Regions from separate parts of the Comamonas sp. CMM03 genome, predicted to be linked through region 2. Evidence: predicted binding sites of a transcription regulator. Region 2 holds the regulator's gene; each other region holds the start of a gene.
What was found. The regulator FNR, encoded in region 2, switches genes on or off when oxygen is low (the NO sensors DNR and NnrR bind a similar motif). The targets are predictions, from matches to a motif close to TTGATNNNNATCAA.
Positions count from the first base shown of each region.

Region 1 (3,272 bases), on a different contig from region 2:
GTCACCGGCACCCCGCAGGAGGTGGCGGTCTTTCCCCACCCCTTTGTTGCGCAATTCTTTCAGGGTGAGCGTGGCCGCAGGGCCATGGCACCCGCACCATCCGGGCCGGGCCCAGAGGGAGGTCAATGATGGAAAACAAGTCCCATGCCATGGCCGCAGGCCTGTTCGTGGTGGCGGTGGTCTGCCTGCTGGCAGGGCTGGCCATGTGGCTGACACGCGATCGCCACCAGTATGTGGAATACGAAATGTCCACCAAGGATGCCATCAGCGGCCTGCAGCCCCAGGCCACGGTGCGCTACAAGGGCGTGTCGGTGGGCAAGGTCACGCGCATCGGCTTTGATCCGCAAAGCAGCGGCAATGTGCTGATCCGCATTGCGGTCGACGCGGATGCCCCGGTCAGCCCCCAGACCACCTATGCCCAGCTGGGTTACCAGGGGGTGACCGGCATCGCCCACATCCAGCTGGACGACAGCGACACACCGCAAAGCGTGCTGACTACCGGTCCCAGCGGGCTGCCGCGTCTGCCCATGCGCTCCTCGCCGCTGACCGTGCTGGCCGACCAGGGCATGCTCATCATGGGGCGGGTGGACGAAGCCACGCGCCGCATCAACGAACTGCTGGGCACAGAGAACCAGCAGCGTTTCTCGGCCGCATTGGGTGACATTGCCGGCGCGGCCAAGGGGGTGAACGAGCTGACCCACAGCCTGAACCGCACCATCACCGAGCGCATCGACCCGGCGGCGGCCCAGCTGCCAGAGCTGTCGGAGAACGCCCGGCGCAGCATGCTGGCGCTGGAAAAGGCCGGGCAGGAGGCTGGTCAGCTGGCCACCGAGGTGCGCCAGCTGGCGCAGCGCTTGCAGAACCAGGGTGGGCCGATGGACCAGCTGGAGCGCGGCGCCGAGTCCATGGGGGCGGCGGCAGAGCAGCTGTCCCGCACCACCTTGCCGGCCGTGACCCAGGCGGCCAGCGATGTCTCGCGCGCTGCGCGCGGCATGGGGGCGGCGGCCTCGGGCATCACCAACAACCCCCAGTCCCTGATATTTGGCGAAGGCCGCGTCCAGCCAGGACCGGGTGAGCCGGGCTTTGCCGCACCTGCCGCGGCCGGCCGCTAAGGCCAAGGAGAACACCATGCGTGCAAGCACTTTGTGGGGAGCCGCCTTGCTGGCGACGGGGCTGAGCGCCTGCAGCAACCTGCCGTCGTCGCCCAACCAGCCGGCGCGTTTCGACCTCGGGCCACTGCCCGCGGTGGCCGCGGCGGCACCCGCCAGCGTCCACCCGGTGCTGGCGCTGGCCGATATCCAGGCGCGGGCCCAGAACGAGAACAGCACCTCCGTGCTCTACCGCCTGGCCTATGCCGATGCCAACGCCCAGCATGCCTATGCCTATGCGCGCTGGAGCCAGCCGCCAGCGGTGCTGGTGCAGCAGCGGCTGCGCGACATCCTGAGCCAGGACCGGATCGTGCTGTCCGCCGAGCGCGGGGCCCAGGCGCCGCGCGTGCAGGGCCAGACGCCGCCGGTGCTGCAGCTGGCGCTGGAAGAGTTTGAACAGGTGTTCACCGGCAGCACGGCCAGCGTAGGGGCGCTGCGCTTGCGTGCCACCTTGATCGACTCCCGGCGCGGCGGGGATGTGCTGCTGGGGCAGCGGCTGTTCGCCCTGCAGCAGCCGGCCAGTGCCGCCAATGCGGCCGCGGGCGCGCAGGCCCTGGCCCAGGCGGTGGACCAGGCCGGGCTGCAGCTGCAGCAATGGCTGACGCAGCTGCCCGCCAAAGCCCCCTGAACCCGTTTTCACACCGCCTGCGGCGGTGTGCCAGGGGCGCGCACCCGCTCCGCCCGGCGGCGGCCCCCGGACAGTGAATCCTTGATGTGGCTCAACCTGCAGGGCCACTGTGTCGCCGTAAGCTGCCCTGCATTGCAATTTGCGGAGCAGGCACATGGCCACACTGGAATGGAGCGACGAATTGGCGCTGGATATGGCGGCGATGGACGACACGCACCAGGAGTTCGTTGACCTGCTGGCCGTGGTGGAAGAAGCCCCCGATGCGGAGCTTCCCGCTGCCTGGCGGGCGCTGGTGGAGCATACCGATGGCCACTTCGGCCAGGAAGACAGCTGGATGGTCAGCACCGGCTTTGCGCCGGACAACTGCCACAGCCTGCAGCACCGCGTCGTGCTGCAGATCATGCGCGAGGGGGCGGAACGCGGTGCACAGGGGGAGCTGCATGTGATCCGCGGCATGGCGGCCGAGCTGGTGACCTGGTTCACCCACCATGCCCAGACCATGGATGCGGCGCTGGCCAAGCACCTCCAGGATGTGAATTTCGATCCCGCCTCGGGGGTAGTCTACCTCCCGCAATCGCTGCCGCAGGCCCCCATCCACGGCTGCGGTGGGGCCTGTTCCACGGGCGATGACCATGTGGAGCAGCAGACCCGCACGGAACAGGTGGCCAGCAGTCTCTAGGCTTCCGGACGGACAAGGGGGAGCGGGGAGGCAAGCAGCAAGAAGAAGCGGGCGCGGGAAGGGTAATGCTCCTTCCCGCAGCCATGCCATCACCGAGCGGCCCAGGAACGGGCCGCGGGCGTCAGTGGACGCCGGCCAGTGCCGGGAAGATTTTCACCAGGCCGCCGGCCATCACCTCGATGGCCAGGGCCGCGAGGATCAGGCCCATCAGGCGGGTCATCACATTGATGCCGGTCTTGCCCAGCACACGGCTGATGGGGTCGGCCAGCGAGAAGGCAGCCCACACGGCGACAGCCACCACCACGCCATAGCCCAGCAGCGCCACATGCTGCCAGATGCTGCGCGCCTGATCGGCATAGATCACCACGGTGGACATGGCGGCCGGCCCGGTCAGCAGCGGAATCGTCAATGGGACCACCGCAATGCTGTTGCCCATGGCCGCTTTTTCGGCTCCGGCTTCCATCGTGCCGGTGTTGGGCCGGTCTTCGGCCGGCCGGGCGTTGAGCATGTTCATTGCACTGATCAGCAGCAGCAGTCCGCCGCCGACCTGAAAGCTCTGCAGCGAGATGTTGAAGAAGTCCAGCACCTGCAGGCCGATCAGGGCACAGGCACAGATCACCACGCAGGTGCTGATGGCGGCGGTGCGGATGGTCTGGCGGCGCTGGGTATCGTCAAACCCCTGGGTGTAGTGGATGAAAAAGGGGACGATCGCCAGCGGGTTGACGATGGCCACCAGCGTGATCAGGGGTTTGAGGTCCATGGGTGTATTTCAGTGCCGGCCACCGGAGACTTCGGTGAAACTGGCCGTGGTGTAGCT
Region 1 covers NZ_JAHUXB010000003.1:454,172-457,443, forward strand. Annotated here, with positions in the region: gene KW830_RS12735 (ABC transporter ATP-binding protein) at 1-129, shown strand, start outside; gene KW830_RS12740 (MlaD family protein) at 129-1,112, shown strand; gene KW830_RS12745 (ABC-type transport auxiliary lipoprotein family protein) at 1,129-1,776, shown strand; gene KW830_RS12750 (hemerythrin domain-containing protein) at 1,931-2,455, shown strand; gene KW830_RS12755 (MarC family protein) at 2,577-3,215, opposite strand; gene KW830_RS12760 (SDR family oxidoreductase) at 3,225-3,272, opposite strand, start outside.
Region 1: a site for FNR is predicted at 1,858-1,871, ahead of KW830_RS12750 (hemerythrin domain-containing protein). Genes of this name have one in related genera too.

Region 2 (3,272 bases):
GATGGCCGCACAGGGTGCGGCGCACATCGCAAGACAATGGGGCCCACCCACGAGCCCCATGAAGAAAGCGGTTCCAAGCAACGACAGCCACATGGGCTAGATGATCCTGGAAAAGCGCGCCCGGTTCTTGCCGGCCTGCAAATGCCGGTCAAACGTCATGGCCACGCCGCGCACAAAGAACCAGCCCATGGGCGTGACCTTGATGCCGTCGTCGTCGATCACCACCAGGCCCTGCTCCTGCTGCTGGGCCAGCATTTCCAGCTCGGCCGCGAAGTAGCGCTGGAAGTCCAGCAGCCAGGACTGGCTCATGGGCTCGAACAGCACTTCGCCCTGGCACATCAGCGACATGATGACGGCGCGCCGCACCAGGTCGTCGCGCCCCAGCGCCAAACCCCGCACCACGGGCAGCCGGCCCTGGTCGAGGAAGTCGTAATACTCTTCCAGGGTCTTGGCGTTCTGGCTGTAGGTGGCGCCCACGCGGCCGATGGCAGACACCCCCAGGGCAATCAGGTCGCAGTCCGGCTGCGTGCTGTAGCCCTGGAAGTTGCGGTGCAGCCGTCCTTGCCGCTTGGCAATGGCCAGCGCATCTTCCGGCAGTGCGAAGTGGTCCATGCCCACATAGACATAGCCGGCCTGCATGAAGGCATCGATGGAGCCCGAGAGCATGGACAGCTTGTCCGAAGCCTCCGGCAGGTCTTCCTGCGCAATGCGGCGCTGCGGCTTGAAGCGCTCCGGCAGATGCGCGTAGGCATACAGCGCAATCCGGTCCGGCCGCAGCTGGCACACCTGCTCCAGGGTGCGCTGGAACGATGCCGCGGTCTGCTTGGGCAGGCCATAGATCAGGTCCACGTTGACCGAATGGAAACCCAGCTCGCGCGCCGCCTGCACCAGATCGAAGACCTGCTCGGCCGGCTGCTCGCGGTGCACCGCCTTTTGCACATCGGGGTCGAAATCCTGCACCCCGAAGCTCAGGCGGTTGAAGCCCAGCTGCGCCAGGTGGGCCAGACGTTCGCGGGTGACGGTGCGGGGATCGACTTCGATGGAATATTCGCCCACCGCTTCAAAACTGAAGTTGGCGCGCAGCGTGTCCATCAGCTGGGTCAGCTCGGCATCGGACAGAAAGGTGGGAGAACCGCCGCCCAGGTGCAGCTGGCTGACCGCCTGTCCCTTGCCACAATGCGCTACCTGCAGAGCCACCTCTTTTTCCAGGTACTGCAGATAGGTCTGCGCGCGTTCATGGTGCTTGGTGATGATCTTGTTGCACGCGCAGTAGTAGCACAGGGCCTCACAGAAAGGCACATGCACATACAGTGACATGGGAAGCGCCTTGGCCGCAGAATGGTGCTTGCGCTGTTCCAGCGCCAACACATAATCATCCTGACCAAATGCTTCAATAAAGCGATCTGCGGTGGGATAAGAGGTATAACGGGGCCCAGGCACGTCGTACCGACGCAAAAGCTCCGGCGTTACTGCTGTCATTGAATATTCCTTAGGTGCTGCCCAGCACTGTGCCGCACCCCGGGAAAATCAGCCTTGATGCAAATCAAGACATTCAAATACCATTCCTGAGACAATTGATTCATATCATTCGCACAACTGAGCACCCCCTCTCTCGCCTCCCAGCCCGATAACCTTTCTGCGTTACGTCCAATGGCCCGTTCAGCGGGAGCCCAAGGCGTCAGTGCCATGACACCACCCCCTATCAAAGTCACCTGCTCCAACTGCAATCTGCGCGAACTGTGCATGCCCACAGGCTTGAATGAGCAGCAGTTGCACCGTATTGACGATATTGTGGCCACGCGTCGCAAAATCAAACGGGGCAGCACCTTGTTCCGTAATGGCGAAGACTTCACGGCGCTCTATGCCATCCGCACCGGGTTCTTCAAGACCTGCGTGGCCACGGAAGATGGCCGCGACCAGGTGACAGGTTTTCAGATGGCGGGCGAGATCATTGGCCTGGACGGGATCGTGCACGACCACCACACCTGCGATGCCGTGGCCCTGGAAGACGCCGAAGTCTGCGTCATGCCGTTCGACCGCCTGGAAGAGCTGTCGCGCGAAGTGACGGCCCTGCAGTCGCATGTGCACAAGGTGATGAGCCGCGAGATCGTGCGCGAACACGGCGTGATGCTGCTGCTGGGCAGCATGCGTGCCGAAGAGCGCCTGGCCGCCTTTGTGCTGAACCTGGTGCAGCGCCTGCACACCCGGGGCTTCTCGTCTTCCGAGCTGGTGCTGCGCATGACGCGCGAAGAGATCGGCAGCTACCTCGGCCTGAAGCTGGAAACGGTCAGCCGCACCTTCTCGAAGTTTGTCGAGGAAGGCCTGGTCGAAGTGAAGCAGCGCCATGTGCGCATCCTGGACACCGAAGGCCTCAAGCGCATCGTCAACAGCCAGCACGCCTGCGAATAAGCGCGCCCGCCACCGCGGCGCGGATCCAGCACCCCAGCCTCCCTCCGGAGGCTTTTTTCATGGCGCCCGGGCCTTGCCGCACCACGGCATTCCTGTATTTCGGCATTGCGCGGGACTGCCCGCACAGCCCAGGAGGAGGACTCCCCCTCCCCCCACTTCACAGAGCCCGCTTATAGCGACGGGACGCGGCGCTCCCGGGCATTGAGCTCCTGCGGGGACAGCGCCAGCAGGCTGGTCATGGCCGATGCCATCATGATGATGGCCCAGAACAGGAAGAAGGCCACCGTGCACACGCCCAGGCGCGACACCTCGCCATAGGCCGACAGCCACTGCATTTCCAGCGGGTCGACCACGGCAAACACCAGCATCTCCATCACCCCGGCGGCCAGAAAGGCGGGCCAGGCAATCCACATCCAGCGACGCAACAGCATGGGTCTCTCCTTGTTGTGGCAGGCAGATGCCCCATTGTGCGAGCCTCTGTCTGCCGCGTCACCGCCTGCAGCGTCCCCACAAACCCTGAAAAAGGCATAAAAAAAGCCAGCCGGTAGGCTGGCTTGCTGCGGCTGCAGCGCAGGGACCGCAGGCCCTGCGCTGGCGCCCGGTTTACTTGCTGCCGCGCAGCAAGGCCTTGAGTGCGCTTTGCAGGCGCTGGGCCGCGCTGTCGCTGCGCTCCGCAGCCAGCACCGCCGCCACATCCTGCTCCCAGGTGGTGCGGGGGTCCGTGGCCTTGCGGTTGGTCAGCAGCTGCAACTGCAGTGCACGGCGTGCAGACAGCTGGTCGGCCGGTGTAGGCACGTCGGCAGCCATTTCCAGGCGCAGCAGCGACTCGGCTGCTTCGCCCTTGGCGGCAGCGCCCACGGCGG
Region 2 covers NZ_JAHUXB010000001.1:62,046-65,317, reverse strand. Annotated here, with positions in the region: gene KW830_RS00290 (sulfite exporter TauE/SafE family protein) at 1-93, opposite strand, end outside; gene hemN (oxygen-independent coproporphyrinogen III oxidase) at 97-1,479, opposite strand; gene fnr (fumarate/nitrate reduction transcriptional regulator Fnr) at 1,687-2,409, shown strand; gene KW830_RS00275 (hypothetical protein) at 2,580-2,840, opposite strand; gene KW830_RS00270 (DUF349 domain-containing protein) at 3,013-3,272, opposite strand, start outside.

Region 3 (3,272 bases), on a different contig from region 2:
ACGAGTACAAGCAGGCCATCGTGGCCGGCAATTCGGACGACGTGGTCTACAGCAACCTGTTCACCGGCGTGCACGGCAACTACCTGGCCCCGTCCATCCGCGCGGCCGGCCTGGACCCCGACAACCTGCCGGTGTCCGACCCCAGCGCCATGAACTTCGGCTCGGGCCGTACCAAGGCCTGGAAAGACATCTGGGGCTGCGGCCAGGGCATCGGCGCCATCGAGCAGGTGGTGCCCACGGCCGAACTGGTGGCCCGCCTCAAGCGCGAATACGCCGCCGCCCGCCAGCGCCTGCAACTGGCCGCTGCCTGAGCCCGTGTTCCAGTGCACCAGTCCGGTGCGAGACTGGACGCATTGCCGGTGATTGTTACAATTGATCTGCCCCGGTAGGCCCAGGTCTGCCGTGCGCAGCCGCCAAGCCCCTGTGTGCCATTGCCCTCTGCCAAGAGGGAGGTGTACCGCAGGGGTTTGTCTTTTTTTGCGCGCTCCGTGGAGCGCGGTTTCTTGTTTTTTCTCTATGCAATTGAAATCCCTCGGCGCCGTGGCGCTGGCATCGCTGGCGTTGGCCACTTCCGTACAGGCCGCTGAACCCACGCCCCAGGCCGTGACCGACATGTTCCTGAAGTCCATCGTGCACATCGATGCCAAGTCCATGGAAGCCCTCAACGCCTACCTGCGCCCGGCGCGGACCTTTCCTGGTCAAGGCGATTTCATCAATGTGAAGGAAATGCTGGAAGTCGACCGCGACTACGCCAAGGAAATGGCGGCCACCTTCCTGGAAAACGTGAAGCTGAGCGACGCCGACAAGAAGGCGCTGGAGCCGGCTGCCGTGCAGCTGTTCGCCAACGTGCGCGATTCGCAAAAGCGCATCACCTGCACCATGGGCCAGCCCCAGAAGGTCACCGAAGGCGTGCATGCCGAGATGTTGGCCGTCAACGTGCCGTTCAAGTGCCTGGCGCCCAATCCGCCGGAAAAGGTCGTGGCCTTCCTGCAGCGCGCAGGCGGTGCCAAGTGGGACCTGGCCCAGTACCGTGAAAACGTGCAGACCCTGGCCAAGGGCTTCGAAGCCGCTCCGCTGACCCAGGTCTGGGAAGCCGAGTTCCCGCTGGCCACCGAGAAGAAGAAAAAGCCGCTGGTGTGGCAGAACAACTTCCCGCGTGAAACCATCGACGTCACGCCGCTGCAGTACTGATCGGCATTCGGCGGACCTGCACCCCTGCTGGTGGCTCCGCCACCGATGCGGTGCAGACCGCCATCGTGACCCTGGACCCCGGTGGGGTGGCGGTGTGCCATCTCCCGCCCTCCGCCGGTGCCTGCGGCACCTGCACACAAGCGCCCCTCGGGGCGCTTTTTCTTTGCCTGCGCAGCGCAGGGTGACAGCCACATGAAACCGGCTTTAGCCCTGTTGCCGTCCGGGTGAATTGATGAAAATCAACGCCGCAGTGTTTCACTCGACTACCTGAGCCAGCGTGGAAGTTGTTTTGCAGAAACCCTAGCATCTGCATAAATTTCAGTAAATACTGAAAATTCAGAAACACATGAAATCGACTGACTTCGATCAAACGGCAGGCGCACCGGCAGGCACACCCCAGGCTTCACGCCTGCGTGCCGACCACGGCACTGCGTGGTCGGTGCTGGCGTCGCTGCTGTGGCTGCCTCAGGCGGCATTGCTGGCGGTCGCCGTGCAGTGGATTGCCGAAGGGCGGGCCGCCGAAGTCGGGCGTCTGGCACTGGGCCTGCTGGTGCTGGGGGTGGCCAAGGCGGTCTGCGAGGGCCGTGGCATGCGGCTGAGCTTTGATGCTGCCCGCACCCAGCTGCAGGCACTGCGCGCCCAGGTGGTGCAGCAGCTGGCCAGCAGCTCGCCGCTGGACACGCAGCGCGCGCCGTCTGGGCAGGCCGCCAGTGCGGTGGCCGAACAGGCCGAAGCCATCGTGCCCTGGCTGTCGCGCTACCAGACGGCCATGTGGCGCACGACCGTGGTGCCGCTGGTGCTGCTGCTGGCCGTGGCCTGGCAGTCCTGGGTGGCGGCCCTGATCCTGCTGGTGGCCGCGCCGCTGATCCCCTTGTTCATGGCCATCGTGGGCTGGCGTGCCCAGGCCGCCAGCGAGGCGCACATGGTGCAGCTGGGCCAGATGAATGCCTTTTTGCTGGATCGCCTGCGGGGCCTGACCACCTTGCGCGCCCTGGGTGCGGTGGATGCCACCGCACAGCGCCTGCGGGCCCATGCCGAATCGCTGCGCCAGCGCACCATGCGCGTGCTGCGCATCGCCTTTCTGTCCTCTGCCGTGCTGGAGCTGTTTGCCGCGCTGGGCGTGGCCATGGTGGCCGTGTATGTGGGCTTTCACCTGCTGGGCTATCTGGAGTTCGGCACCTGGCAGGGCCGGCTGAGCCTGGGCGAAGCCCTGTTTGTGCTGCTGTTGGCCCCGGCCTTCTTTGATCCGCTGCGTGAACTCTCCGCCGTCTGGCACGACCGCGCCGCCGGCACCGCCGCGCTGCAGACCTTGCAGCACATGGCCTGTGGTGCCCAGCCTCTGCCGGGTGCGCTGGCGGAGGTCGCTTCCACTGCGGAAGCTGCCCCCGCCCGCGTGACCCTGCAGGCGCTGCAACTGCCCGGTTCGGTGGCCGCCACGCCGCTGGTGCCGGTGGATGTGGACATCCAGCCGGGTGAACATGTGGCCCTGTGGGGTGCCAGCGGCAGCGGCAAATCGCTGCTGCTGGCCCAGATCGCCGGCCTGTTGCCCACAGACCAGGGGCAGGTGCTGGTCGATGGCGTGCCCATGGCCGATGCCTCGGCACCGGCGCTGCGCCGCCGCATGGCCTGGATGGGCCAGCACCCGCATGTGTTCGCCGGTTCGGTGGCGCGCAATATCAGCCTGGACCGCCCCGATGTGGCAGGGGCAGACATTGCCCCGGCCTTGCAGCAGGCCGGCCTGGGCACGGTGCTGCAGGCACGGCCCAGCAGCAGCCTGGGCGAAGGCGGGCAAGGCCTGTCAGGCGGCGAAGCCGTGCGCCTGGCTCTGGCGCGCCTGGCCGTGGCCGCCCCCCATGCTGGCGTGCTGCTGGTGGACGAACCCACGGCCCACCTCGACCCCGCCACGGCCGCGCAGGTCACGCAGGCGCTGCTGCAGCTGGCCCAGGGCCGCACCCTGGTGGTGGCCACCCACGATCCGCTGCTGGCTGCCCGCATGGACCGGGTGGTGCAGCTGCAAACGCAAACCCCCATCCCAACCCAAGCCCAAACCCCGGAACAAGGCCCAGCGCCAGCATCCGCTC
Region 3 covers NZ_JAHUXB010000004.1:594,729-598,000, forward strand. Annotated here, with positions in the region: gene KW830_RS16505 (nitronate monooxygenase family protein) at 1-311, shown strand, start outside; gene KW830_RS16510 (hypothetical protein) at 517-1,191, shown strand; gene cydD (thiol reductant ABC exporter subunit CydD) at 1,538-3,272, shown strand, end outside.
Region 3: a site for FNR is predicted at 1,421-1,434, ahead of cydD (thiol reductant ABC exporter subunit CydD). Genes of this name have one in related genera too.